2 regions of the Streptomyces sp. NPDC054872 genome follow, and region 1 is predicted to be linked to the other one. Evidence: riboswitches for the same ligand, from Rfam matches in the RefSeq annotation. Region 1 holds a riboswitch; the other holds the start of a gene.
What was found. A riboswitch is a leader RNA that binds a small molecule or an ion and turns the genes downstream of it on or off. The one in region 1 is predicted to bind cobalamin.
Positions count from the first base shown of each region.

Region 2: linked by a shared signal. The riboswitch ahead of metE (5-methyltetrahydropteroyltriglutamate--homocysteine S-methyltransferase) and the one ahead of ACWGIH_RS06395 (ribonucleoside-diphosphate reductase subunit alpha) in region 1 are both predicted to bind cobalamin.

Region 1 covers NZ_JBSGYY010000004.1:116,770-131,340, forward strand. Annotated here, with positions in the region: gene def (peptide deformylase) at 1-292, shown strand, start outside; gene cyc1 (epi-isozizaene synthase) at 598-1,719, shown strand; gene ACWGIH_RS06380 (bifunctional albaflavenone monooxygenase/terpene synthase) at 1,716-3,065, shown strand; gene ACWGIH_RS06385 (helix-turn-helix domain-containing protein) at 3,019-4,035, opposite strand; gene ACWGIH_RS06390 (ribonucleotide-diphosphate reductase subunit beta) at 4,278-5,300, opposite strand; gene ACWGIH_RS06395 (ribonucleoside-diphosphate reductase subunit alpha) at 5,300-7,702, opposite strand; cobalamin riboswitch at 7,840-7,963, opposite strand; gene ACWGIH_RS06400 (hypothetical protein) at 8,063-8,794, shown strand; gene mctP (monocarboxylate uptake permease MctP) at 8,872-10,521, opposite strand; gene ACWGIH_RS06410 (DUF3311 domain-containing protein) at 10,518-10,787, opposite strand; gene ACWGIH_RS06415 (YbdD/YjiX family protein) at 10,909-11,106, opposite strand; gene ACWGIH_RS06420 (carbon starvation CstA family protein) at 11,103-13,256, opposite strand; gene ACWGIH_RS06425 (GntR family transcriptional regulator) at 13,354-14,160, opposite strand; gene ACWGIH_RS06430 (extracellular solute-binding protein) at 14,437-14,571, shown strand, end outside.
Region 2 covers NZ_JBSGYY010000014.1:1,532-16,102, forward strand. Annotated here, with positions in the region: gene ACWGIH_RS18685 (hypothetical protein) at 1-299, shown strand, start outside; gene ACWGIH_RS18690 (DUF6895 family protein) at 296-1,318, shown strand; gene ACWGIH_RS18695 (DUF6895 family protein) at 1,315-2,238, shown strand; gene ACWGIH_RS18700 (serine hydrolase domain-containing protein) at 2,235-3,332, shown strand; gene ACWGIH_RS18705 (carbohydrate-binding protein) at 3,343-4,545, opposite strand; gene ACWGIH_RS18710 (MarR family winged helix-turn-helix transcriptional regulator) at 5,168-5,677, shown strand; gene metE (5-methyltetrahydropteroyltriglutamate--homocysteine S-methyltransferase) at 5,777-8,098, opposite strand; cobalamin riboswitch at 8,265-8,482, opposite strand; cobalamin riboswitch at 8,709-8,892, shown strand; gene ACWGIH_RS18720 (energy-coupling factor ABC transporter permease) at 8,923-9,666, shown strand; gene ACWGIH_RS18725 (energy-coupling factor ABC transporter substrate-binding protein) at 9,666-10,055, shown strand; gene cbiQ (cobalt ECF transporter T component CbiQ) at 10,062-10,811, shown strand; gene ACWGIH_RS18735 (energy-coupling factor ABC transporter ATP-binding protein) at 10,808-11,671, shown strand; gene ACWGIH_RS18740 (MDR family MFS transporter) at 11,660-12,925, opposite strand; gene ACWGIH_RS18745 (ABC transporter permease subunit) at 12,940-14,571, opposite strand, start outside.

The DNA.
Region 1 (14,571 bases):
GCTCCCCGCGGACCGGCGCCGCCTGGACGACTCGAACGAGGGCTGCCTCTCCGTGCCCACGGCCTACGCCGAGCTGGCCCGCCCGGACTTCGCCGAGGTCACCGGGCAGGACGAGAAGGGCAACCCCATCAAGGTGCGGGGCACCGGGTACTTCTCGCGCTGCCTCCAGCACGAGACGGACCACCTGTACGGCTACCTCTACATCGACCGCCTCTCCAAGCGTGAGCGCAAGGACGCGCTGCGGCAGATGGAAGAGGGCACCCCGCGCTACCCCGTCGTGCCGAACGACTAGTCGACTCCGGACTCGCGCGCACCGCGAGTCACCTGCGGCCCCTGGCCGGGAACTCCCTCCCGGCCAGGGGCCGTTCGCATGAACCGACCCGAACCGGTCAGCTGTGCGATCGAATCAGGCTCTTGGTGATCCATAATCAGTCACGTACGGGGATTTTCTCGGCACTGGGGGGTAGTGAATGGCGCAAATCTGTTCCCTGAACGGTCAGTTGTGGTGCTGAATGGAAAGCGCGGGGATACGCAACGGCGCGCGCCCGGTACGGCGGGAGGGGCGTGCGTCCTCACGCGGCTGAGAGGGGTTTGTCCGTGCCTGCATATTCACATGGCATTTCACCGACACAGACACATGTACGGGTGGTATCCGTGCCACCGGCGTTGGCACTTCCGGTGATCGAGTCAGGGTTTCCTCGCCAGCTGCACCCGTATTGGCCGCAGCTCCAGGAGAAGTCCAGGACGTGGCTGCGCGAAATGCGCCTCATGCCCGCGGACAAGGTCGAGCGGTACGCGGACAGCCTCTGCTACACGGATCTGGTGGCCGGCTACTACATTGGCGCGCCGGACGAGTTGCTCTGCGCGATAGCCGACCTCAGCAGTTGGTTCTTCGCGTGGGACGACCGGCACGACCGCGACTCGGTGCACGGCAGGGCGGCGCAGTGGCGCCGACTGTGCCGCGGGCTCCACGAGACACTCCGGGCCCCCCGGCAGCAACTGCACCACCGTGACCCCCTGGTGGCGGGGTTCGCGGACTGCGTCCTGCGGCTGTACTCGCACCTCGGGGCGGGCTGGAACGCCCGGTTCGCGCGGCATTTCCACAGCGTGATCGAGGCGTACGACCTGGAGTTCAGGAACCGCAGGACCGGAACCGTCCCGACGGTCGAGGCCTACATCGAGCTGCGCCGGCTGACGTTCGCGCACTGGACCTGGATCGACCTGCTCGAACCGACCGCGCGACAGGAACTGCCGACGGCCGTGCGGAAGCATCCCGCATATCGGCGGGCGGCGCTCGCCACGCAGGATTTCTCCGCCTGGTACAACGACCTGTGCTCGCTCCCCAAAGAACTCGCGGGAGATGAACTGCACAATCTCGGGATCAGCCTGATCCAGCACGAGGGACTTTCCCTGGAAGAGGCAGTGGCGGAAGTCCACCGGCGGGTCGTCGGCTGCATCTCGGATTTCCTGGTGGCAGAAAAAGAAGTGCTCCACATCGCCGGGCAATTGGCCGACGGAAGCGTGCAGGGCAGGGCGCTCTCGGGCGCGGTGGAATCGTGCATCACCAATATGCGGAACTGGTTCTCTTCCGTGTATTGGTTCCATCACGAATCCGGTCGCTATCGGGTGGACAGCTGGGACGACAGGTCAATTCCCCCGTACGTGAGCGACGCGGTAATGAGCGACTTGGCCGAAACTGAATTGGTGGGTGAGGAATGAGCGTCGAATCCGCGGTGTCCGCGACAACGACTCCGCCGCTCGTCAGCGGCGGTGCCCCGCTCATCGGCCACGCCTGGAACCTGGTGCGCGACCCGCTCGGCTTCCTCGCCGCGCTACGGGATCACGGTGATCTCGTACGCATCAGGCTGGGACCCAAGACCGCGTACGCGGTCTGCGATCCGGAGCTGGTCGGCAAGCTGCTCAGGAGCCCCGACTACATCGTCGGAGGACCCCTCTGGGACACCCTGGAAGTGCTCCTCGGCAAGGGGGTCGCGACCAGCAACGGCAAGCTGCACCGGCGTCAACGGCGCATGATGCAGCCCTCGTTCAGGCCCGAGCGGATCGCCGACTACGCCAAGGTGATGGAGGAGGAGGCCCGGACGACCGCCGCGCGCTGGCGGCCGGGCGACACGATCGACATCAACGCGGAGATGTTCCGCACCGCCGTGCGCGTCGTCTCGCGCTCGCTCCTGGAGGTCGAGGCGATCAGCGAGAAGGCGGACCGCATCGCCGAATCGCTGCACACCGTGTTCGAGGGTCTCTACCGCAGGATGGTGCTCTCGGTCGGGCCGCTGTACCGCGTGCCGACCCAGGGCAACCGCCGCTTCCAGAGCGCGCTCGCCGATCTGCACGCACTGGTCGACGAGATCATCGCCGAAGGCAGGGCGGCGGGCGGAGATCAGGACGACCTGTTGGCCGAAATGCTGCGGGCGCGCGATGAATCAGGGCAGCCGCTCAGCGATCAGGAGGTTCACGACCATGTGATCTCCCTTGTCGTGGCGGGCGCCGAGAATATCGCGGCGACACTGGCATGGACCTTCCATCTGCTGGCCGAACACCCCGAGCAGGAAAGGCGATTGGTTGAAGAGGTAAATTCCGTCGCGCCGGACCGGGAGATCACATTCGCCGACCTCGGGGACCTTCCGCACACCCGGAATGTCGTCACGGAGGCCATGCGTATACAACCGGCGGCCTGGATATTCACCCGCCGGTCGGTGGGAGAAACCACCCTGGGTGGCTACCGCATTCCGGCCGGTGCCGACATCGTCTACAGCGTGTACGCGATGCAGCGCGATCCGCGTTCCTTCGAGCAACATCTCCGGTTCGACCCGGACCGCTGGAATCCGGAACGAGCGCAAGACGTACCGGAGTTCGCGATGATGCCGTTCGGCACCGGCAACCGCAAGTGCCCGGGCGACCATTTCAGTCTGGCCGAACTCGCCATCATCCTGGCGACGGTGGCCCCGAAGTGGCACCTGGCGCCGGTCGACGAGACCGACGCCGACACGAAGATCGGCATCACGCTACAGCCGAAGCGTCTGGTCCTGCGGGCCGAGCGACGCTGACGGCGGGGCCGCGGAAGGTGCGGCGGTAGGCGTTCGGCGTGGTCCCGAGCGCCCGCAGGAACTGGTGGCGCATCGCCGCCGCGTTGCCGAAACCGGCACGCCCGGCGATGGCGTCCACCGTCTCGTCCGAGCCTTCGAGCAACTCCTGCGCCAGGAGCACGCGTTGGCGCAGGAGCCAGCGGTAGGGCGTGGTGCCGGTCTCCTGCTGGAAGCGCCGCGCGAAGGTGCGCGGCGACATGTGCGCGCGCTCGGCGAGCCGCTCGACGGTGATGTCCGTGTCCAGATGGCGCTCCATCCAGGCGAGCACCCCGCCCACGGTGTCGCACGCCGTGCGCGGCAGCGGCCGCTCCACGAACTGGGCCTGTCCGCCGTCGCGATGGGGCGGCACGACCATGCGCCGGGCCATGGCGTTGGCGACCTCGGTGCCGTGTGCCTGACGCACGATGTGCAGGCAGGCGTCGATCCCGGCGGCGGTCCCGGCCGAGGTGATGACCGGCCCCTCGTCCACGTACAGGACATCGGGCTCGACCCGGGCGAGCGGATACCGCACCGCGAGTTCCGTGGCGTGCCGCCAGTGCACGGCGCAGCGGCGGCCGTCCAGGAGTCCCGCGGCGCCGAGCACGAAGACGCCGGAGCAGACGGACAGGACGCGGGCCCCGCGGTCCACCGCCCGGCGCAGGGCGTCGAGCAGGTCCTCGGGGTACTCGCGGTCCACGAACGCCTGGCCTGCGGGAACGGTGATGAGGTCGGCCTCTTCGAGCCGGTCGAGGCCGTACGGAGTGGTGATCGTGAACCCGGCGTGATTGCTCAGCGGCCCGCTCTCCGCGGCGACCACCGCGAAGTCGTACGCGGGAAGGCCCGCGTCACTCCGGTCGAGCCCGAACACCTCGCAGACGACACCGAGTTCGAAGGGATTGACGCCGTCGAGCAGCACGGCTGCCACGTTCTTCAGGGTCCCGGCCTTCAGCATGTCGCCAGTGTGCCGCAGGAGTGGCAGTAAGTCGATGGTGTGTGGCAGTCCTGCCACTGACGCGCGGGCCCGGCGCGCAGGACAGTGAGGACATGAACACATTCCTCGGATACGTGACCGTCCTGGCCGTCCTCCTCCTGCTGGCCGCGCCCTCGCTCGTCGGGTACGTCCACGACCGCCGGATCGACCGCGAACTGCGTGAGGCCCCCCGCGCCCCACGCAGCTCGCGGCAGTCTGAGGCCCTAGAACTCGTCGTCGAAGGAGACCGAACCCTCGACCGCGACCTGGTAGGCCGAAGGGCGCCGCTCGAAGAAGTTGGTCAGCTCCTGGACTCCCTGGAGTTCCATGAACGAGAACGGGTTTGAGGAGCCGTAGACGGGAGCGAAGCCCAGCCGCTGGAGCCGCTGGTCGGCGACGCACTGCAGGTACTCGCGCATGGAGTCGGTGTTCATGCCGGGCAGGCCCTCACCGCACAGGTCGCGCGCGAACTGCAGCTCGGCCTCGACGGCCTCCTTGAGCATGTCCGTGACCTGCGTCTGCAGCGCGTCGTCGAAGAGCTCCGGCTCCTCCTTGCGGACGGTGTCGACGACGTCGAAGGCGAAGCTCATGTGCATCGTCTCGTCGCGGAACACCCAGTTGGTGCCGGTGGCCAGGCCGTGCAGCAGACCGCGCGAGCGGAACCAGTAGACGTAGGCGAAGGCGCCGTAGAAGAAGAGCCCCTCGATGCACGCGGCGAAGCAGATCAGGTTCAGCAGGAAGCGACGCCGGTCCGCCTTGGTCTCCAGGCGGTCCATCTTCTCGACGGAGTCCATCCACCGGAAGCAGAACTCGGCCTTCTCGCGGATGGAGGGGATCTCCTCGACCGCGTCGAAGGCCGCGGCGCGGTCCTCCGGGTCGGGCAGATAGGTGTCGAGCAGCGTCAGATAGAACTGGACGTGCACGGCCTCCTCGAAGAGCTGACGGCTCAAGTAGAGCCGGGCCTCGGGGGAGTTGATGTGCTTGTAGAGCGTGAGCACGAGGTTGTTGGAGACGATCGAGTCGCCGGTGGCGAAGAACGCGACCAGGCGGCCGATCATGTGCTGCTCGCCGGGCGAGAGCTTGGCGAGGTCGGCGACGTCCGAGTGGAGGTCGACCTCCTCGACGGTCCAGGTGTTCTTGATCGCGTCGCGGTAGCGCTCGTAGAAGTCCGGGTAGCGCATCGGGCGCAGGGTCAGCTCGAAGCCCGGGTCGAGGAGGTTCTTCTCGGCGTTCGTGGTGGAGCTCATTACTGGCAGGCCTCGCAGGACTCGGGGTTTTCCAGGGAGCAGGCGACGGCTTCTTCGGCCGAGACCTGTGCGGGAACGGGGGCGGGAGCGGACTCGGCGCTCTTGCCGGCCGCCGCGCGGGCGATGCGGGTCGCCGGGCGCGAACGCAGGTAGTACGTGGTCTTCAGACCCTGCTGCCAGGCGTATGCGTACATCGAGGAGAGCTTGCCGATGGTCGGCGTCTCCAGGAACAGGTTCAGGGACTGCGCCTGGTCCAGGAACGGCGTGCGCGCGGCGGCCATGTCGATCAGGCCGCGCTGCGGGATCTCCCACGCGGTGCGGTACAGCTCGCGCACCTCGGCGGGAATCCAGCTGAAGCCCTGTACGGAGCCGCTGGATTCGCGCAGCGCCTCGCGGGTCTGGGCGTCCCAGACGCCGAGCCGTTTCAGCTCCTCCACCAGGTAGGCGTTGACCTGGAGGAACTCGCCGCTCAGCGTCTCGCGCTTGAACAGGTTGGAGACCTGCGGCTCGATGCACTCGTACACGCCCGCGATGGACGCGATCGTGGCGGTCGGCGCGATGGCGAGAAGCAGCGAGTTGCGCATACCGGTCGCGGCGATACGTTCCCGCAGCGCCGCCCAGCGCTCCGGCCAGGTCAGCTCGACGCCGTAGTGGTCGGGGTGCAGGACGCCGCGCGCTGTGCGGGTCTTCTCCCAGGCGGGCAGGGGGCCATTGCGCTCGGCGAGGTCGGCGGACGCCTCGTACGCGGCGAGCATGATGCGCTCGGCGATACGCGTCGAGAGGGCACGCGCGGCGGGGGAGTCGAAGGGCAGCTTCAGCTGGAAGAAGACGTCCTGCAGACCCATGGCGCCCAGGCCCACCGGGCGCCAGCGGGCGTTCGACTTCCCGGCCTGCTCGGTCGGATAGAAGTTGATGTCGACCACGCGGTCGAGGAAGGTGACGGCGGTACGGACGGTCTCGTCGAGCCGCTGCCAGTCGATGTCACCGGCGGCCGTGTCCACGAACGCGCCGAGGTTCACCGAGCCCAGGTTGCAGACTGCCGTCTCGCCGTCGTCCGTGACCTCCAGGATCTCCGTGCAGAGGTTGGAGGAGTGGACGGTGTGGCCGGGCTCCGCCGTCTGGTTGGCGGTGCGGTTGGCGGCGTCCTTGAAGGTCATCCAGCCGTTGCCGGTCTGCGCCAGGGTGCGCATCATGCGGCCGTACAGCTCGCGGGCCGGGATGGTCTTGCGGGCCAGCCCGGCGGCCTCGGCCTTGCGGTAGGCCGCGTCGAACGCGTCGCCCCACAGGTCCACGAACTCGGGCACGTCGGCCGGGGAGAACAGCGACCAGTCCTGGTCGGCGGCGACCCGGCGCATGAACTCGTCCGGGATCCAGTGCGCCAGGTTGAGGTTGTGCGTGCGGCGCGCGTCCTCACCCGTGTTGTCGCGCAGCTCCAGGAACTCCTCGATGTCGGAGTGCCACGTCTCCAGGTAGACAGCGGCGGCACCCTTGCGACGGCCGCCCTGGTTCACGGCGGCGACGGAGGCGTCCAGGGTCTTCAGGAACGGAACGATGCCGTTGGAGTGCCCGTTCGTGCCGCGGATCAGCGAACCGCGGGCGCGGACGCGGGAGTACGAGAGGCCGATGCCGCCCGCGTGCTTGGAGAGGCGCGCGACCTGGTGGTAGCGGTCGTAGATGGAGTCCAGCTCGTCCAGCGGGGAGTCGAGGAGGTAGCAGGAGGACATCTGCGGGTGCCGGGTGCCGGAGTTGAAGAGCGTCGGCGAGGACGGCAGGTAGTCCAGGCGGCTCATCAGGCGGTACAGCGCGGCGACTTCGTCCACCGAGCGCGTGGAGCCGTCCTCGGCCAGACCGCTCGCCACGCGCAGCATGAAGTGCTGCGGGGTCTCGATGACGTGCCGGGTGATCGGGTGGCGCAGGAGATAGCGGCTGTGCAGGGTGCGCAGGCCGAAGTAGCCGAAACGGAAGTCGGCGCCGTCCTCGAGGGCGGCCTCCACGAGACCGTCGAGGCGCTCCGCGTGATCGGTGACGAACGCGGCCGTACGGTCCGCGATCAGACCCTCGCGGTGCCCCACGGCGACCGAGTCGGAGAAGGACCGCACGCCCTGCGACGCGGCCTCGTCCCGGATGCTGAGGCTGAGGAGCCTGGCCGCGAGCTGCGAGTACGTCGGGTCCTCGGAGATGAGGCCGGCCGCGGCCTCGGTCGCAAGCTCCCGCAGCTCCGCCACATCAGCCTTGGCCGAGCGGCCCCGCAGCGCGGCGGCGGCGACCCGGCCGGGGTCGGCGTCGGGGAGGTCGGCGGTGAGGTCGGTCAGGGTACGCAGCAGCGCGGTTCCTGGGCCGTCGGCGGTCTGCTGACCGCCGGTGTTCTGCGCTGACGCAGGTTCGGCTGGCGCGATGGTCACGTGGAGCACTCCCTCGCTCGGCTCAGGGCCTTGGGGAGGGGTGAGTGACACACGGGGGCCCGCCCTGGGCAGGGCTGCGCTCCGCGTCCACCAGCCCATTCCACGAGGCCCGGACGTCGTCGGCACCCGGACCGGTCGGAACGGATGCGCTGTCGACAGGTCTTCGGACTAGAGAGCACGACAAATGCGCACTCATACACCGTTGCGGGACAGTTCCGGACTTGCACCGGATTCCCCTGCGGCGACAGCGAGCACGAGCATACATCTTGTGCTGGCTCTGGGAGTCAGCCCCACATCTTGTGTCGGCGCGCGTATCCCCTAGGGTGGCGCCGAACTGATGGGCGACCAGGGGGAGACGGCGTGCGAGGGCGGGGCGCGGGCTGTGCGGCGGTGGTGCTGATGCTGCTCACCGGGTGCGGGGAGGGCGGCGAGAAGGCGGAGACGAAGCCCGCGCGCCCCCCGGCCACGGCGGCCGGAGTCGACGGAGACGTGGACCCCGGCAAGGTCTTCACGGACGCCGAGCTGAAGGCGGCGCTGCTGCCGGCGAAGGCCGTCGGCGCGCGGGCCAAGGTGGTCAACGGCACCACGGGCGGCTTCAACCAGCACTACGGGGGCGGCGACTGGGGCGGGTGCGAGGCCGGCCGCGGGGCGAGCGCGGAGCTGTCCGGCATGCGGGGAACCAGCGCCGGCCACATGATCCTTCCCTTCCCCGGCGCGATCGCCGACGAGGGGGACCCCGTCCTCTCCCAGACCTTGGTCTCGATGCCGGACGCGCGGGCCGAGCGCCACGTCGAACTGCGCCGACAACTCCACAAGGTGTGCCCCAGCGTCACCGTGGACACCGAGGCGGCCCCGGTGGTGGAGCATCACGTGGCCGAGGACCTGCCGGGCATCGGCGACGAGGCGATCCTGGAGAGCACGCGGTACGAGGGCGGCGACGACTACGACGAGGAGACCCGGTACTACAAGGCCGAGGTGCGGGTCGGCGGCGTGCTCGTCCTGGTGGACGCGGGCCCGCACAAGGACCTGGTGATCTCCTCCGCGGCCAAGGCGGCGGGGCGGGTCAGGACCGGGCTCTACAAGGCCTCGTAAGACCTCCTGATCCGCACACGACAGCGGGCCGCCGGAGTCGGATCCGGCGGCCCGCGTCACGTACGTACGGAGAGGACTCAGTGCCCGCCCGGCGCTCCCACCGTGGCCGGCGGCAGCTCCTCCACGACGCCGGGGTCGCCCGCGTCCGCCGTGTAGTCGCCGGGAGACGTCTCGTCGATGCCGTCAGGGGCCTTCATGGCGCGCAGGACGAAGGTCATGACCACGGTGACCACCACGTTCAGGACGAACGCCGTGAGGCCGATGTAGCCGATCTCGCCGATGCCCGGGATCTCGTCGGACGAGCCGCCGAAGTGCTTCTGGGTGGGCGAGGCGACGCCGTACGCGGCGGCCGTGCCGTAGACCATGCCGACCGCCCAGCCCGCGAGCAGCGCCCAGCGGTGGAACCACCGCGTGAACAGGCCGCCGACGAGCGCGGGCATGGTCTGCAGGATCCAGATGCCGCCCAGGAGCTGGAAGTTGATCGCGACCGTCTTGTCCATGGTGAGGACGAAGGCGAGCGCGCCGACCTTCACCAGGAGCGAGACCAGCTTGGAGACCTTGGTCTCCTGCGCGGGTGTCGCGTCCGGCTTGAGGAAGTCCTTGTAGATGTTCCTGGTGAAGAGGTTCGCGGCGGCGATGGACATGATGGCGGCCGGCACGAGCGCGCCGATGCCGATCGCCGCGAACGCGACGCCGGTGAACCAGTCGGGGAACATGTTCTCGAACAGCTGCGGGATCGCCAGCTGGCCGTTCTCGACCTTCACCCCGGCCGCGATCGCCATGAAGCCGAGCAGCGCGAGCAGACCCAGCATCAGCGAGTACAGCGGCAGGATCGTGGTGTTGCGGCGGATCACGTCGCGGCTCTTGGAGGAGAGCGTCGCCGTGATCGAGTGCGGGTACATGAACAGCGCGAGCGCGGAGCCGAGCGCGAGCGTGGCGTAGGTCCACTGCCCGGCCTCACCCGGCGCGAGACCCGCGACGGGCTTGCCCGCCGCGTCGTTCGCCGCCGAGAACTTGTCGTTCGCGGCCTGGAAGATCTCGTCGAAGCCGCCGAGCTTGATCGGGATGTAGATGATCGCCACGGCGATGACCAGGTAGATCAGACCGTCCTTGACGAACGCGATCAGCGCGGGCGCGCGCAGGCCCGACGAGTACGTGTACGCGGCGAGCACCGCGAACGCGATCAGGAGCGGCAGGTCCTTGATGAACCAGTTCGTGTCCGGGCCGCCGCCGACGCCCATGACGTCGAGCACGGCCTGGATGCCGACCAGTTGGAGCGCGATGTACGGCATCGTGGCGAGGATGCCGGTGACCGCGACGGCCAGCGAGAGCCCCTTGGAACCGAAGCGTCCGCGCACGAAGTCGGAGGTGGTCACGTATCCGTGCTTGTGCGAGACGGACCACAGGCGCGGCAGGAAGGTGAAGATCAGCGGGTAGACGAGGATCGTGTACGGCACCGCGAAGAAGCCGGCCGCGCCCGCCGCGTAGATCGCCGCCGGGACGGCCACGAAGGTGTACGCCGTGTAGAGGTCGCCGCCGAGCAGGAACCACGTGACCCAGGTGCCGAACGACCGGCCGCCCAGGCCCCATTCGTCCAGGCTCTCGGTCTCGGCCTTGCGCCAGCGCGCGGCCAGGAAGCCCATCGCCGTGACGGCGGCGAAGAAGAAGATGAAGACGGCGAGGGCGATGCCGTTGACGCCGCCCGTGTCCGCTGCGAGCTCGTTCATCGGGTCGCACCCCCCTGGGCCTGCTCGGCCTTGCGGGCGCGCTGGTCACGCTGCCACAGCTTGTAGGCGATCATGGTGAGAGCGGTCGAGATGACCACCCACAGCATCTGGTACCAGTAGAAGAACGGGATGCCTATGAAGGTCGGTTCGACCTTCGCGTAGGAGCTCACCCAGAGCATCGCCACGAACGGCGCGACGAGACAGAGGGCAACGACCACCCGGACCGGCGTGATCACCGGTCTGCTCACTTCAGGCGCATCTGACACTTCGCGGCTCCGCTCCCTCGCTTATCCCACCTTTAACGTGCGGGAAATCTAAGCGAGAGGATTGATCTATGGAACCCCCGTCCGGATACCGGACGCGTCGATGTGCCTGGTCGGCGCGGGCTCAGCAGCAGCGGAACCCTTGCCTCGGGTCGGACTCCTGGCGGTCCGTCCGCATTCGCTCGAACTCCCGCCGGGAGGGGACGGATGCCCCGGGATGGGTCCTCCGCGTGTGCTCCACATAACGGTCGTACGCGGACTCATCGGTCAACTCCCGGGCGTACCACCGCACCCAGCGCAGGCCGCGCAGCACCCACGTCATGACGGGACCTGCGCGTCGTCGGACGACCTTGCCTTCGCCGCCGCCAGTTCGGCCTTCTCCTCCGGTGTCGCGATGAGCCCGGCGGGCGCGGTCAGCTTCGACTCCACGTACTCGGCCTCGCTCAGCTTCGACGACTGCGGGTTGCGGACGTGCTTCACGCAGATCCGTGCCGCGTCCGCGATCACGACGATGATGAGCAGGGCGAGAGCGGCCGAAAGGACGCCGTCCACGGTGGAGTTGGTGACGACGGTGTGCATGTCGTCCATGTTCTTGGCCGGTGGCAGGACCTTGCCCGCGTCGATGGCGTCCTGGTAGTTCGAGCGCTGCTGGAAGAAGCCCACACGCGGGTCGCTGGAGAACACCTTCTGCCAGCTCGCGGTGAGCGTCACCGTGGCGTCCCAGGCGAGCGGAATGCCCGTGATCCAGGCCCACTTGAGGCGCCCGGACTTCACCAGGAGCGTCGTGCAGACGGCGAGCGCGACCGCGGCGAGGAGCTGGTTGGAGATGCCGAAGATCGGGAAGAGCTGGTTGATCCCGCCGAGCGGCTCGTGCACGCCCACCCACAGGAAGTAGCCCCACAGGCCGGTGACGGCCGCGCTCGTGATGATGAGACCGGGCTTCCAGCTGACGTTCTTGAAGGGCTTGTAGACGTTCCCGAGCATGTCCTGCAGCATGAACCGGCCCACGCGCGTGCCCGCGTCGAGCGCGGTCAGGATGAACAGCGCCTCAAACATGATCGCGAAGTGGTACCAGAACGCCTTCATGGAGCCGCCGGTGACCTTCGAGAAGATCTCGGAGACACCGACCGCGAGCGTGGGTGCACCACCGGTGCGCGAGAGCAGCGAGGACTCCTCGACGTTCTTGGCCGCCTGCGCGAGTTCCTCGGGGGAGATGGAGTACCCGAAGTTCGCGACCGCCTGGCTGGCTGCCTGGACGTTGTCCCCGATGACGCCGGCGGGCGCGTTCATCGCGAAGTACAGCCCGGGGTCGATGATGCTGGCCGCGACGAGCGCCATGACCGCGACCGACGACTCCATCAGCATGGAGCCGTAGCCGATCATCCGGATCTGCGTCTCCTTCTGGACCATCTTCGGTGTGGTGCCCGAGGAGATCAGCGCGTGGAAGCCGGACAGGGCCCCGCAGGCGATGGTGATGAAGACGAACGGGAAGAGCGACCCGGCGAAGACGGGCCCGTCGCCGCGTGAGGCGAAGTCGGTCACCGGGTCCATCTTCATCGTCGGCAGCGTGATGACGACGCCGAGCGCGAGCAGCAGGATCGTGCCGATCTTCATGAACGTGGAGAGGTAGTCGCGCGGCGCGAGCAGCATCCACACCGGCAGGATCGAGGCGATGAATCCGTACGCCACCAGCCAGATGACCAGCGTCGAGGGCGCCAGCGTGAACGTGTCCGCGAGGGACGACTCGGCGACCCAGCGCCCGGCGACGAGCGCGAGGAGCAGCAGGGTGATCCCGATGAGGGAGACCTCGCTGACCCGGCCGGGGCGCAGGATCCGCAGGTAGAAGCCCATGAAGAGCGCGATCGGAATGGTCATCGCGATGGAGAAGGTGCCCCACGGTGAGTCCGCGAGCGCGTTGACGACGACGAGCGCGAGCACTCCGAGCAGGACGATCATGATGGCGAACGCGGCGAGCAGCGCGGCGGCCCCGCCGAAGGGCCCGATCTCCTCGCGCGCCATCTGACCGAGCGACTTGCCGTCGCGCCGGGTGGAGAAGAAGAGGACGACCATGTCCTGCACGGCGCCCGCGAAGATCACTCCGACGATGATCCAGATGGTGCCCGGCAGGTACCCCATCTGCGCGGCAAGGACGGGCCCCACCAGCGGCCCCGCGCCCGCGATCGCCGCGAAGTGGTGCCCGAGCAGGACACGGCGGTCGGTCGGGTGGAAGTCGATGCCGTTGTCCAGGCGCTCCGCCGGGGTGGCCCGCTTCTTGTCGACCCTCAGGACGCGGACGACGATGAACTTGGAGTAGAAGCGATAGGCGATGGCGTACGAGCCGAGGGCCGCGGCCACCATCCAGGCGGCCGACACCTCCTCGTCGCGCGAGAGCGCGAGGACGGTCCAGCCCGCGGCGCCGACCAGCCCGACGAGGGTCCAGATGACGATGGATCGGGGATTCGCTGTGCGCACCGGCTCGTCCTCCCGTTCATCATGCGATGACGGGAGGAACGTAGAGCAGCAAGGTGATCTGCGCCAGACCCCGGAAGAGTCCTTTGGGAGGAACGGGTCAGTCCGTGGGGCGCTTGAGGCGTGCCACGAACTTGTAGCGGTCGCCGCGGTAGACCGAGCGGACCCACTCCACCGGCTGGCCGCCGCCGTCCAGGGAGTGCCGTGACAGGAGCAGCATCGGCAGGCCCACGTCCGTGCCGAGCAGGCCGGCCTCGCGCGGGGTGGCGAGCGAGGTCTCGATGGTCTCCTCGGCCTCCGCGAGGTGGACGTCGTACACCTCGGCGAGTGCGGTGTAGAGCGAGGTGTACTTCACCAGGGAGCGGCGCAGGGCCGGGAAGCGCTTGGCGGAGAGGTGCGTCGTCTCGATGGCCATCGCCTCGCCGTTGGCAAGCCGCAGGCGCTCGATCCTGAGCACCCGGCCGCCCGCGGAGATGTCGAGCAGTCCGGCGAGGGTGTCGTCGGCGGTGATGTACCCGATGTCCAGGAGCTGCGAGGTGGGTTCGAGGCCCTGGGCCCGCATGTCCTCGGTGTACGAGGTGAGTTGCAGCGCCTGGGAGACCTTCGGCTTGGCCACGAAGGTGCCCTTGCCCTGGATCCGCTCCAGGCGGCCCTCGACGACCAGCTCCTGCAGGGCCTGGCGCACCGTCGTGCGCGAGGTGTCGAACTCGGCGGCCAGGGTGCGCTCCGGAGGGACCGGGGTGCCGGGCGGCAGGGTCTCCGTCATGTCGAGCAAGTGCCGCTTCAGGCGGTAGTACTTGGGCACGCGTGCGGTGCGGCCGACTGCCGCGGCCGAGCCGGTGTCCGGGGCCTCCATGGGCGCTGACGTACCCGCCTCGGTCTCCGTACTCCCCGCCTCGGTGCCCATGGCCCGCCTTCCTGCTGCCGTCACCGGCTCCTCCGTCTGTCGCGGCTCACATCGTGGCACGTACCGGGCCGGGCTTACTGTGCCCGCTCAGGTGTCGGTCCGATAACGGACCTGACAGCCCTTCTTATACACCCTTGACACCCCTAAAGGTCTAGGCCAAGCTCCCCGTACTGGTCTACACCATTAAAGACCAGGTTCCAGTCCCACGGGCAGATCTCGGTCCATTTGGTCGCTGCGGGTGGGGGGTTGACTGGCGCATCCCTTGAGGAGGGTGACGTGAAGCGCAAGCTCATAGCGGCCATCGGTGTCGCGGGCATGTTGGTCTCGATCGCGGCCTGTGGCAGCGACGACAAGGACGACGCGAAGACCGGGGCGGACGGCTTCAAGGGGGAGACCCTGACGCTCTGGGCG
Region 2 (14,571 bases), on a different contig from region 1:
TGACCCATCAACTCGCCGTGCTGGCCCCCCTCGCGATGCCCGGGGCCGACTGCGCGGTCGCCCAGGTGGCCCGCACGCGGCCCGTGGACGTGGCCCGCGGCTTCGTCCGTGCGGTCCGCCGCCGCGACTGGCTGCAAGCCGCGGGAGCGGGCCGCTGGCTGGTCCTGCTCGACGACGTGCCGCAGACGCTCGGCCTCGAGGCCGGGCTGGAGTTCGTGGCCCACATGGGCAGTGCGGATCCTCGCGTGGTGCTGCAGGTGGAGGCGGCGCAACTGCTGCGGGCCGGAGCGCCGGGGTGAGGGCGCGCGACGTCCGGGGGGTCGCCGGGTCGGCGCTCGCCTGGGTGTCCGAGCACCGTGACGACTTCGCGCTCGGGGACGACGCACTGGCCGAGTGCGGCAACGTGAACTTCACCTGGAAGCCGCTGGGAGAACTGGCGCATGTGTGCGTCACCGTGCGCCGGCACAGCGAGGCGTCCACGGCGCTGCACGAGCAGGCACGTGAACTGCTGGCCTTCGCCTGGCGGCAGACCGGTCAGGGCGACCTCCTGTGCCGGTTGCAGCGCCTGGAGCCCTTCGCGACGTACCCGTTGGAGATCTACGCGGCGTTCGCCTCGGCCGGGCTGCGCCACGAGGGCTTCGAGAAGGCGGCCGCCACGGTGACCCGCACCCGCTCCTGGCAGGTGACCGAGCAGCAGCCTAACCGGCGCCTCGGCATCCTCAACTCCGAACGCCACAGCGGCATGCGACCGCACCAAGGCATGGAACACGCGCTGGAGCGCACCTGGCTCGGCGGCCTGCCGGAGCCCTGGATGTTCGAAGGGGACGCCGGTTACACGCTCACCCATGTGATCTTCCACCTCACCGACTGGGGCGCGGCCCCGCACCATGTGCCCCCGAAGGTCGCCGCCTACCTGTCGCAGTGGCTTCCGCCCTGGCTGGACACCTGCCTGGAAGACGAGCGGTGGGACCTGAGCTGCGAGCTGCTGGCCGTGGCGGGCAGCCTTCCCGGCCCGCCCGACCGCACCATGCTGCGGGACGCCTGGACGCGACTCGCCCGAGCGCAGGCCGCGTCCGGCGCCGTTCCGGAGATCGGCGCCGGACGGGGCGGCCGGGAGCCTGCGGACGACTTCATCGGTTGCTACCACTCGACGCTGATGACGGCCTTCGCCGCCGTACTGACCGCCGGAGCGCTGCACGAGGACAGCGACACCACCGCCGCGGCGACCGGGAGGGCACACGCACGCGCGCGGCCGGAACATCCGCGGCCCGCGCATCGGGAACAGGACGGACAGCGGGGACGAGGAGTGTCGAGATGACCAGCACCCGCCTCATGCACACCGTCGGCAGCCGCGCCCTGGAATGGCTGCACGCCCACCGCGACGGGTTTCGCCTGGAACCGGACGTCGACCCGGAAGTGGGCTTTCTGGAGCGCTTCAAACCGGTCGGCGAACTGGCCCTCATCTGCGCGGTGCTGTTCCGCGAAGGGGTCGCCGGATCCCGGCAGGCGCAGCTGGCGCGGCAACTGCTCGACCACGCCTGGCGCGACACCCTGGACGGCGGCCAGATGCTGGTGCGCGCCCAGCGCATCGAGCTGCTCTCGCCCATCCCCTTCGAGGTCTACCTCCCCTTCAAGGAGTTGGGCTACAGCCACCCCGCCTTCGAGCAGATGGTCCGGCACAACCAGAGCCTGGAGAGTTTCGCCGCCCACGAGATGTCACCCGTGCGCCGTCTCGGGCTTTCTGCGTTCCAACGCCGCGGCGGGCTCGAGCCCCGACCGCCGGAAGCCGAGGTCGTCGGCCGGACATGGCTGGGGCGCACCCCCGAACCCTGGACCGTGGAAGGGCACACGGCCTACGACATCACCCACACCGTCTTCCATCTCACCGACTGGGGCAAAAGCCCGGACAGCATCCCGCCCCCGATCGCCGACTACCTGAGCGCCTGGCTGCCCGCCTGGCTGGACGACTGGCTCGACCTGGAGCGCTGGGACCTGCTGGGCGAACTCCTCGTCGTCGACGCCTGCCTGCCCCGCCCCACCCTCGACGAGCGGGCCTGGGAGGGTTTCGCCGCCGCTCAGCAGCCCGACGGCGCCATGCCCGCCGTACGCACCATCCCGCAGGGCGAGCCCGAAGAACTCTTCGACCTCATCTACCACCCCACACTCGTCGCCGCCTTCGCCTCCGTCATGGCCACCTCCCGCGCCCTGACGCGACTCAGCCACTCCACACCCACATGACGCTCCCGCACACGCCCTGGCCGGGCGAGCCACGCGACGCCACCGAAGACTCGCCCCGCCGTCCCCCGGCGGAGGACCGCCCGGAGGGCGACGACGAGACGGTGCACCAACGGCTTGATGACGCCATCGCAGCGGTGCGGGCGCCCGACGTCGTCTTCGCGCTGTCCCGCGACGGTCGGCGCACGGTGCGCTGCGGGGGCACGGGGCCGCCGCCGTCCGTCCCGCGTGACCAGCTGCGGTACGAGATCGGGTCGGCCTCCAAGGCGTTCACCGCGCTGCTCCTGGCCCACCTGACACAATCCGGCGTCCTCTCCGCGGGCGAGCCGGCCCTCTCCCTCCTCGCCCCGGCACGACGTACCGGCGCGGACCCCGTCACCCTCGCCCACCTGATCACCCACACCTCCGGGCTGCCCGCCCTGCCCGCCGACTTCTACCCCCGGGCCCTGCCCACCTGGCGCACCAACCCCTACGCCGGGTTCCAGGACCGCCACGTGATCGACGCCTTCGTACGCCGCCGTCCACCCCGGCGGCCCGGATCCCGCTGGCACTACTCCAACTTCGGTGTCGCCGTGCTCGGTCACGCCTTGACCGCCGCCACCGCCACCCCCTGGGACGACTTGCTCACCGGGCAGGTGCTGCGCCCCTTGCGGCTGGACGGCACGGCCGTGCGCCCCGCAGGCCCGGACACCGACGCCACCGGCCACCGCAAGGACGGCACCACACCCACGCCCCCGCTGACCATCGGCGGCTTCAAGGCGGCAGGCGCGGTCCGTGCCACCCCGCACGACCTGCTGACCTTCCTCGAAGCCCACCTCGACCCGACGGGCAGCCCCCTGGCCGCGGCCCTGCGGGCGACAGCCCGCCCGGTCATCCGGCGCGGCTGGGGGCATCGCCACACGCACACCATCGGCTGGTTCCAGCACCCGGCCCAGCACGGCCCGCTCTACTTCCACTGCGGAGCCACCCTGGGGCAACAGGCCTTCCTGGGCTACCGGCCCGACACCGCGACAGCTCTGGCCGCCGTCTGCACCCGCCGTTACCACGCCCGCGAAACGTTCGTGGCAACGGCGTACGCACTGCTCGCACAGAGTTGAGACGCGTGGCTCAGACGCGCTGCCACAGGGCCGGCGTGCGGGCGGGCTGCCAGACTCCCTGCGCCTGATGCGCCTGCAGACACACATAGGTGATGCCGTTGTAGGTCACCCGTGTCCCGGTCTCGTAGACCCTGCCCGCGCCCCAACTGCCCGAGGCCTCCTGCGTACTGGGCTCGCGCTGGGCGGGGGCCGTCTTCAACGTGAGCCCGAACTCGTCGAGCAGCGGGTTCAACGGCTGATGGAAGGTGATCCCGCCGCTTTTGCAGTCACCGCTGCCCCCGGACGTCACTCCCTGGGCCTGGGTGCCGGAGATGTAGGAGCCGCCGGAGTCACCCGGTTCCGCACAGACCGTGGTGCGCGTGACCCCCTCGATGACGCCTTCCGCGTAGCTCACGCTGGTGCCGTGCTGCTCGATGGTCCCGCAGTGCCAGCCGGTGGTGGAACCCGACCGGCAGACCGCCGCGCCGACCAGGGCCTGCACCGACCCGGCGACCTGAACGTCCGTCTCCTTCTCGCCCTTCACCCGGGGCGTGGCGGTCCACTGGTCGTTGACGGCGACCCAGGACATGTCCTTGGCCGGAAAGACCGACGCCGCGAAGGCACCTTGGGCGACCTTGTTGAAGCCGGTGGTCTTGGCGCCCGCCTTGCCGCAGTGCCCGGCGCTGGCGAACCCCTGCTGGGCGCCCTTGGTCACCGAGAATCCCACCGAACAGCGGGCCTTCTCGTCGATGTAATACGCGTCGCCCCCGCGGACGTCGTGCAGCGCGCGCGGACGGTCGGCCGACACCTTGACGTCCAGGAGCCGCCGGTCGACCTGGGCGGCCGCGATCAGCTTGTCGGCGGCGGCGGTACTCGTCGCCTGGACCGTCGCCTTGTTGGCCCGCACGTCGACGTAGCGCACCGGCGTCTCCTGACCCCGTCCCGCCACGGCGGCGGCATTCAGCTTCTTCGTGAGCGCCTCAAGCTCGCCCAGACCATGCGTGACGACCTTGGCCTGCGCCCCCTCCGCCTTGATGGCGGTCACGTCCGCGGCATCGGTGGTCGCCACCACCAGGCGGGCGGAGGTCGCACCCTGCACCCAGGCGCCCGCGAAGTTCTTGCCCAGCGCGGTCTGCAGCCGACCGGCCCGGGTCCCCGCCTCCGCCTCGTTCACCAACCGCATGCGCGCCTGCGCACCCGACAACCCCAGATCACGCTGAAGCGCCTGCAGCATGGCCCCTGACGGCTTGTCGGCACCTGTCGTCTGCGCAGCCGACGGGAGCGCCGGCGCCGCTGAGGACTGCGGCGCAGGCACCGGCGGAGGCGGCGCGGGCGGCGCGACAGCCGCGGCCACCGGCAACCCCGTCAAGGCGAACGCGCCCAGCACACTCACCGCGAAGAAGGCGAGTCGGGCAGGACGGGCGGGACGGGCAGCTTGGCCGGGAGGGCCGGCGTGACGGTCAGCCATGAGTGATTCCTCATCCTCGGAAGATCCGGTTCGACGGGGTTGGAGGCGGAAAAACCTCGGAACCTAGGCCTTGCCGACACCGCCTCAGAAAATTCCCCCACGCCGCCGGTTCGGCACAACGGACCACACCAGCGACCCACCCGGCCCAACGCTCGGGGTCCACCGACACGGACACGAATGGGTGCAGCGGCGGGGTACGGCTCGACCGGGTGGCGACCCGGCCCGCTCAGACCCATGGCGTACGAGTCCCGTGCTGAAACCCTTTCACCAGGGGGCGAGAAGTGAGGGGTTGGCGGGCACAAGGGATACAGCGGAGCCGATGCCCGCCGAGTCCTCGGCCGACCACCGACGTCCGCCGACGAACCGCCGATCAGGGAGTGCGCCCCTCATGACCAGCCGGAAGCTCACCGCCGAGCCCGTGAAGAAGCGGTCACCCGTGGAGAAAGGACCCGGGGACGAAGGCACGCCCTGGATGCGGGGCCTGCACGCCGACGCGGGCTATCTGCTCTACCGCCTCGGCCTGCGCTCGGGTCAGCTCTTCAACGCGGCCCTCCAGAGATCCGGCCTGCGCCTGCGCCATTACGCACTGCTGCGCTACCTGGCCACGGTGGAGGGCGCGGTACAGCGCAAGCTGAGCCAGGAGCTGGGTTACGACCCCAGTGCGATCGTCGGCCTGGTCGACGACCTGGAACGCCTCCGCTTCGTCGAACGCCGTCCCGCCCCCGACGACCGACGCCGCCGCATCGTGGCCCTCGCCCCCGCGGGCCACGACTTCCTGCGGGAGTCCGCTGAGGTGGCGCGGGGGGTCACCGATGAGCTGCTGGCCCCGCTCGGTCCCAAGGAGCGGGAGAAGTTGCATGGGCTGTTGTCCCGGGTGGCTCATGCGGATGGGGGGTGAGGGGCCCAAGGGCGGGGTTCAGGGTGCGCAGGTGGCGCTCGATGAAGGAGCGGGGCGGCTATCGATTCGCACATGACCGCCCCCACTCACACTTCGCGGTCAGGAGCCCGAAGGCAGCTCCGCCCTCACCTCCCGTGCCGCCGCGACCAGGTTCTCCAGGGAGGCCTTGGTCTCGGGCCAGCCGCGGGTCTTGAGGCCGCAGTCCGGGTTCACCCACAGGCGATCCGCGGGGATGGCCTCAAGTCCCTTGCGCAGCAGGGCCGCTGCCTCCTCGGTGCTCGGGACACGGGGGGAGTGGATGTCGTAGACGCCGGGGCCCGCCTCGCGCGGGTAGCCGTGCTCGGCCAGTTCGCGTGCCACCTGCATGTGTGAGCGGGCCGCCTCCAGGCTGATGACGTCGGCGTCGAGGTCGTCGATGGCCTGGACGATGTCACCGAACTCGGCGTAGCACATGTGCGTGTGGATCTGGGTGTCCGGTCGCACGCCGCTGGTGGTGAGGCGGAAGGATTCCGTGGCCCACTCCAGGTACGCGGCATGCTCGGCGCCGCGCAGCGGCAGCGTCTCGCGCAGCGCGGGCTCGTCCACCTGGATGACCGAAGTCCCCGCGGCCTCCAGGTCGTTGACCTCGTCGCGCAGGGCCAGGGCGACCTGCCGCGCGGTGTCACCCAGCGGCTGGTCGTCGCGGACGAAGGACCAGGCGAGCATGGTGACGGGTCCGGTGAGCATGCCCTTCACGGGGCGGTCGGTGAGGGAGTTGGCGTACGACGTCCAGCGCACCGTCATCGGTTCGGGCCGTGAGATGTCGCCCGCCAGGACCGGCGGGCGTACGTAGCGGGTGCCGTACGACTGGACCCAGCCGTGTTGCGTGGCGAGATAGCCGGTGAGCTGTTCGGCGAAGTACTGCACCATGTCGTTGCGTTCGGGCTCGCCGTGCACCAGGACGTCGATGCCCGCCTTCTCCTGGAAGGCGAGGACCTCGCGGATCTCCGCGCGGATGCGTTCCTCGTAGCCGTCCGCGTCGATGCGGCCCGCGCGCAAGTCGGCGCGTGCGGTGCGCAGTTCGGTGGTCTGGGGGAACGAACCGATGGTGGTCGTGGGCAGTTGTGGCAGGTTCAGGCGGGCCCGCTGGGCCGCCGCACGCTCCGGATAGGCGTGGACGCGACGGGCATCGGCGTCCGTGATGGCGGCGACACGGGAGCGTACCGCCGGGTCGTGGGTGAGGGCCGAACCCGAGCGGGACGCCAGGTCGGCGCGGTTGGCGGCCAGTTCGGCCGTGATGGTGTCCGTTCCCTGGGCCAGGGCACGCGCCAGCGTGGCGATCTCGGTGGCCTTCTGGTGGGCGAAGGCCAGCCAGCGGGCCACCTGCGGGTCGATGTCCCGTTCGGCGGTGGCGTCCAGCGGGACGTGCAGCAGGGAGCAGGACGCGGAGACGTCGACCCGGTCGGCGAGGCCCAGGAGCGTGGCCAGGGTGGAGAGGGACTTCTCCAGGTCGTTGATCCAGATGTTGCGCCCGTTGACGACACCCGCGACGAGGCGCTTGCCGGGCAGTCCGCCGACGGCGGCGAGATCCTGCAACTGGCCGGCGGCGGCCTCCGTGAAGTCCAGGGCGAGTCCCTCGACCGGTGACTTGGCCAGCACGGGCAGGGCCTCGCCGAGCCTGCCGAAGTAGGAGGCGACGAGGAGTCGAGGCCGATCCGTGAGCGCTCCGAGGTCGCGGTAGGCGCGGGCGGCGGCGTTGAGCTCCGCCGGGGTGCGGTCCTGGACCAGGGCGGGCTCGTCGAGCTGCACCCATTCGGCGCCCGCCGCGCGCAGGTCGGCGAGGACTTCCGCGTACACGGGAAGGAGCCGGTCGAGGAGCGTGAGCGGCTCGAAGTCGGCGGCCACGCCGGGCGCGGGCTTGGCGAGCAGCAGATAGGTCACCGGGCCGACGAGGACCGGGCGTGCGGCGAGGCCGAGCGCGACGGCCTCCTTGAGCTCGGCCACCTGCTGGGCGGAGTCGGCGGCGAAGACGGTGTCGGGGCCCAGCTCCGGCACGAGGTAGTGGTAGTTGGTGTCGAACCACTTGGTCATCTCCAGCGGCGCCACGTCCTGCGTGCCGCGGGCCATCGCGAAGTAGCCGTCGAGGGGGTCGGTGGCGACGGCCTCGCGGTGCCGGTGCGGGATGGCGCCGACCATGACGCTGGTGTCCAGGACATGGTCGTAGTACGAGAAGTCGCCGGTCGGCACTTCGTGAATGCCGGCGTCGGCCAGGTGCCGCCAGGTGGACCGGCGCAGCCGCGCCGCGGTCTCCCGCAGGGCGTCGGCGCTGACACGGCCCTTCCAATAGCCCTCGACGGCCTTCTTCAGTTCCCGGTCGGGGCCCTGGCGGGGGTAGCCGTACACGGTGGCCCGTGCTGCCGCGGCCGCGGACTTCGCTGTCACGGAAATCTCCTTCGCGAGATGACTCCTGAGCATCCCGGGGACGGGACACGGACGCGAAGGGATGACGGACCGGGCGGACGGACACGCGCCAACCGCGCGGTGCTTGCTCCACCTGATCTGTACGCCGACCCGCCCACGAGGTCACCGGGATGTCCGCACATGAGGGATCACATGCGGGCAACGGGCAGGTCTTCGGACTCGCGGGCACATCTGCCGAGGCAGACCCCTACTGGCCGTCGCTTCCCGGGTCCATGCTCGGATCCAGTGCGTATGACGGCGGTCGTTCCCACTCACCGCTGCGGGGCAGTCCCGGATTCCCACCGGGTTCCCTCTTACGACACCTCTGCCTGGCGGACAGGGCGAACCAGCTGCACGGATCAGGCTAAAGGGTGGTCGCGCTCCTGGGGCGGTACTGATCACATTCCGGACCGTGAGGTGAGACACGGAGGGGAAGGGGCCCGACGGGCGGGGACATGCGCGAAGGGGCGTACGACGGGCGCGCACAGGCTGGTGCACATGGGCTGACCAGGGGCGTACGCCCTGGTCATGTGCGCTCGCGCGTGCCACAGGTGAGGCGGTCCCGCAAGTTGTCAGGCCACTCGATTCCGCACTAGGGTCACCACGCCTTGGTGCTCGGGAAATCGGTGTGATGCCGGTGCGGCCCTCGCCACTGTGATCGGGAAGTCCGGCTCCAGCCCTCGCGGCAGCCACTGGGCGCAACACGCGCCCGGGAAGGCGGAGTCCGGTCGGTACGACCCGTCAGCCAGGAGACCGGCCAAGGCGCGTTGTCCATCCACGAGGTGCTGGAGAGGGTCTGCTTAGCCATGCACATAGCCGAGGGTTTCCTCCCGCCGGCGCACGCGATCGCCTGGGGCGTAGCGTCCGCGCCGTTCGTCGTCCACGGAGTCCGCTCCCTCACCCGTGAGGTCAAGGAACACCCGGAGAGCACACTGCTCCTGGGTGCGTCCGGAGCGTTCACCTTCGTCCTCTCCGCGCTGAAGATCCCCTCCGTCACGGGCAGTTGCTCGCACCCGACGGGGACCGGGCTCGGCGCGATCCTGTTCCGGCCGCCGATCATGGCGGTGCTCGGCACCATCACGCTGCTGTTCCAGGCGCTGCTGCTCGCCCACGGCGGGCTCACCACGCTGGGCGCCAACGTGTTCTCCATGGCGATCGTCGGTCCATGGGCCGGATACGCCGTCTACCGGCTCCTGAAGCGGTACGACGTGCCGCTCATGGTGGCCGTGTTCTTCGGCGCGTTCGTCGCCGACCTGTCCACGTACTGCGTCACCAGCGTCCAGCTCGCCCTGGCGTTCCCGGACCCCAGCAGCGGATTCATCGGCGCCCTGGGCAAGTTCGGCGGCATCTTCGCCGTCACGCAGATCCCCCTCGCGGTCAGCGAGGGACTGCTCACCGTCGTGGTGATGCGGCTGCTCGTGCAGTCGAGCAAGGGCGAGCTCACGCGGCTCGGCGTGCTGCTCCAGGGCAAGAAGCCGTCCGCGAAGGCGGCCACCGACAGTAAGACCACCGACAGCAAGACCGAGACGGAGACGGGGGCCAGCGCCTGATGAGCCGGAACACGAAGATCAACGCTCTGCTCCTCCTCATCGTCGCCGCGCTGGCGGTGCTGCCGCTCGCGCTGGGTCTCGGCGACGACGAGAAGGAGCCGTTCGCCGGGTCCGACGCCCAGGCCGAGACCGCGATCACCGAGATCGAGCCGGATTACGAGCCCTGGTTCTCGCCGCTGTACGAACCCCCCTCCGGGGAGATCGAGTCGGCGCTCTTCGCGCTGCAGGCGGCGCTCGGCGCGGGCGTCCTCGCCTACTACTTCGGTCTGCGCAGGGGACGCCGCCAGGGTGCCGAGGCGGCGCGGACCGAGGCGGCCGCGGAGGAGGGGGCCGCGGAGGAGCGGACCGCCGACGGGGAGAGCTCCCGGGCCGGGACCGGGCAGGTCTGACCCGGCGTGCTGCCCATCGACGCGGCGGCGCACAGCAGTCGCTGGCGCCGCCGCCACCCCGTGGACAAAGCCGTGCTCGGGCTCGGCCTCACCGTCCTCGCCGTCTCCCTGCCGCCCTGGCCGGGTGCTGCCCTGGTCCTCGTCGCCGCGCTCACCGTGCTGCTCGGACCCGCCGGTGTGCCGCCGCGCAAACTGTGGCGCGCCTACCGCGTGCCCCTGGGTTTCTGCGTCACCGGCGCCCTGACCCTGATCGTCCAACTGGGCGCGCCCGAAGGGTTCGTCACGCTCGCGGACGGCGGACCCGAGCGGGCGGGCGGACTGCTCCTGCGCACGTCGGCGGCCTCGCTCGGCGTCCTGCTGTTCGCCTTCACCACCCCCATGTCGGACCTGCTGCCCCGCCTGGTGAAGGCGGGCGTACCGGCGCCGGTCGTGGACGTGGCCCTGGTCATGTACCGGATGAGCTTCCTGCTCCTGGACTCCATGAGCCGGATCCGGCAGGCGCAGGCCGCGCGGCTCGGCCACACCACCCGGGCCGCCACCTGGCGCTCCCTCGGCGGTCTCGGCGCCACCGCGTTCGTACGGGCCTTCGACCGGGCGAGCCGGCTGCAGGCCGGGCTGGCCGGACGCGGATACGACGGGACCCTGCGGGTGCTGGTGCCCGACGCCAGGATCTCGCGGCCCTTCGTGGTTGCGAGCGCGGCCCTCCTCGGGGGCCTCACGGTCCTCACTCTCGTACTGGAAAGGGTTCTCCCATGAGCGAGCCGAGCGGGTCCTTGGTCGCCCTGCGCGCCGCTTCCTACGCGTACGAGGACGGGCCCACCGTCCTCAGCGGCCTGGACTTCGACGTCACCGAGGGGCGCGCCCTCGCGCTGCTCGGACGCAACGGCAGCGGCAAGACCACCCTCATGCGGCTCCTGAGCGGCGGACTCCGCCCGGACCAGGGCGGATTGACGCTCGGGGGCACCCCCGTGACGTACGACCGCAAGGGGCTCACCCGGCTGCGCACCACCGTTCAGCTGGTGGTCCAGGACCCGGACGACCAGCTCTTCGCCGCTTCCGTCGAACAGGACGTGTCCTTCGGGCCGCTGAACCTGGGGCTGCCGGACACCGAGGTGCGCGGCAGAGTCGCCGAGGCGCTCGCCGCGCTCGACATCAGCGCGCTGGCGGACCGCCCCACCCATCTGCTCTCCTACGGCCAGCGCAAGCGCACGGCCATCGCGGGCGCCGTGGCGATGCGACCCCGCGTCCTGATCCTCGACGAGCCGACCGCGGGACTCGACCCCGACGGCCAGGAACGCCTCCTGACCACTCTGCAAGGCCTGCGGGACGCGGGAACGACCGTGGTGATGGCCACCCATGACGTGGACCTGGCCCTCCGCTGGGCCGACGACGCGGCCCTGCTCACCCCCTCGGGAGTACGCACCGGGCCGGTCGCGGAGATGCTCGCGCACCGCGAACTCCTCGCGCGGGCGGGCCTTCGCCTGCCCTGGGGGATCGCCGTCGCGGAGCTGCTGCGGACGAAGGGCCTGCTGGCCGAGGCGGGCGGCGGGCCGCGCACCCCCGAGGAGTTGGCGGCCCTCACGGTGTCGGCGCTGCCCGGCGCGTCAGCCGGCTGACCGGCCCCCGGCCCGGGCGCGGCCCGGCAGCAGCGTCACGGCGAGCAGCGGGATCGCGGCGAGCACGAGCCACGGCACCCACGGCGGCAGCCCGGCGTCCAGGAGCGAGCCGGTCACGGCGCTGCCCGCGAGGACGATCAGGCCGGAGACCGACGACAGCGCCCCGGTGTAGAGACCGAGCCTGCCGTCGGGTGTGAGATCCGGGACCCAGGCCCGGGCGGCGGGGGCTACCAGCATCTGGCCGAAGGTGAGCAGGACGACGAACCCGGCGGCGGGCAGCAGCCCGGCCACGCCGGTCCAGGCGGCCGGCCGCGCGACGGCCACGACGGCGAACCCGACGGCGATGAGCACGAGCCCCACCGCCATCGAGCGGCGCTCGTCGAGGCGCCCCGCCGCCCAGTGGGTGACCGGGAGCTGCGTGGTCACCACAAGGAGGGAGGAGAGGGCGAAGAGCCAGGCGACCGGCGCCTGCGACCCTGCCGTACGCTCCACCTCGTCCGGCAGGGCGAGATAGAGCTGGTTGTACGCCAGGAGATAGGCGCCGTAGGCACAGCACACCGCCAGGAACCGGCGGTTGCGCAACAGCTCGCCCACACCTCCTCGTACGCGCATCCGCGCACGCCCCGGGATGCGCTGCGGCAGCAGCCACAGGTGCCCGGCGAGGACGAGGACGAAGACCCCCGCCCCGGCCAGACAGACGGTGCGGAAGTCGACGGAGAGCAGCAGCGCGCCGACGAGCGGACCGAGGAACGCGCCGGCCTGGCCCGCCACGGTGAGCAGGGCCAGGACACGGGTGCGCGGGCCGCGGCCCGACTCCTCCCAGAGCACGGCCTGCCGGGCGACCTCGGACTCCACGGCGGGGGAGAACAGGGCGGCGGCGAACCCGATGAGGAGCACCGCGCCGATCACCGACCAGGTCTGCTGCGCATAACCGAGCCAGGCGAAGCCGGCGATCCGCAGCAGGCAGCCGGTGAGCACCACCGGCCGCACGCCGTACCGGTCGGTCAGGGCGCCGCCCACGACGAACAGCCCCTGCTGGCTGAAGGTCCGCAGGCCGAGCACCAGACCGACCAGCCAGCCCGCCATGCCGATCACGGCGCCCAGATGCTCGGCCAGGAAGGGCAGGACGGCGAAAAAGCCTATGTTGAAGGCGAGTTGGGTCAGGATCAGCAGGCGAAGGAGGGGCGACAGGTGCGGCCAGGTCCGTTCGCGTCGTGGCCGCTCGGCGGGCCGGAGCCGCGTGGGCGGCGACAGTTGACGTCGATGGCTCACCCGGCGGCCGCTCCTGATGTCGTCAAGTCCCTCTCCGCGAGCGGTACTTCGTGCGGGCGAGGGGGTGCGTCGGGCCGTCGTCGGCGTCGCAGCCACCGGGGGGCCGGGACCCCGCCCGCCGCTGTCACCGCGCAGGCTCCCAGGAGGGCGAGCGCGGCCGCCGGAGCGAGGAGGGCCCAGGGGGCGCGCTCGGCGTAGGGCTGGTTCTCGGCGAGCAGCAGGCCCCACTCGGGGGACGGGGGCTGGGAGCCGAGGCCGAGGAAGCCGAGGGCCGCCAGGGCCAGCGCGACGGCGGGGAGCCGCAGCAGCGCGTGGCGGGTGACGGGCGGCAGCACCGCGGGCAGCAGATGGTGCCGCAGCTGGTGGCGCCGCCCCGCCCCCAGGCTCCGGGTCGCCGTCAGGTGCAAGGTGGCGCGTTCTTGGTCGAGCAGGGCCGCGGTGTGGGCGGCCAGCGGGACCCAGGCGACGGCGGCCACGGCGATCGCGGGGGTGGCCGCTCCGCTGCCCGCGACACCGGCGACGAGGAGTCCCGCGAGCGTCGGCGGTATCGCGTTCAGCGTGTCGAGCAGCGGGCCGGAGAAGCGCGGCAGCAGCCCGAGCAGGATGCCCGCCACCAGGGCGAACGCGCTGATCCCCAGGGCCAGAGCGAGGGTGTGCAGGGCGCCGTGCCCGACGCGCGCCAGCGCATCGCGACCCAGGGCGTCGGTGCCGAACGGGTGCGCCGAGGAGGGTGCCTGGAGCCGGGCCGCGGTGTCCAGGGCGAGAGGATCCCGGGCCAGGCTGAAGAGGATGACGCCCAGCAGCACCCCGCCGTACAGCAGCGGCAGCCGGCTGGGTGCGGGCGGCGCCGGGACATGCAGCGTGGGCAGGGCTCCGTCCCGCAGCGCCGGACCGCTCGTGAGCCGGGACGCGAGGCGGAAGAGGCCGCCCGCCACGGCGGCGAGCAGGACGAGGGCGAGGGTTCCGGCCTGCAGGACGGGCAGATCCTGCGCCACCGCGGCCTGCAGCGTGGTGCGGCCGAGCCCGGGGATGTCGAAGATCTGCTCCACGGCGACCGCGCCACCGGTCAGGCCCACGAGGAAGAGGCCGACGTTCGGCAGCAGGCCGGGCAGGCAGCGGCGCAGCGCCTGGCGCGCGATGCGTCCGCTCGGGATGCCGCGGGCCGCGGCCGCCCGCGTCCACGGTTCGGCGAAGGCGCCGGGCAGCAGGTCGTCGATGAGCCGCCCGAGCAGGGCACCGGCGGGCAGCCCCAGCGAGAGCGCGGGCAGGACGAGCCACTGGGGCCCGTACCAGCCGAGGGCGGGCAGCCACCCCAGATGTACGCCGACCACGGTGGCGAGCACCGATGCGGTCAGGAACTCGGGCATCGCGGCGACGACCGCGGCCCCGCCACCTGAGGTGCGGCGCCCGGAGAGGCGGCGACGGGAGCCGAGCCACAGGGTGCGGGAGCACACCGCGCCCGCCGTCACGACGGCCACCACCAGCGCCGCCGACATGAGCAGCAGCGAGACGCCCAGGGCCTGCACCATGGCGGGCAGCACCGCTTCACCGGAGATCCACGACCTCCCGGCGTCCCCGTGCAGGAGCCCGCCCGTCCACTGGCCGAGCAGCCGCAACGGGCCCTCGTC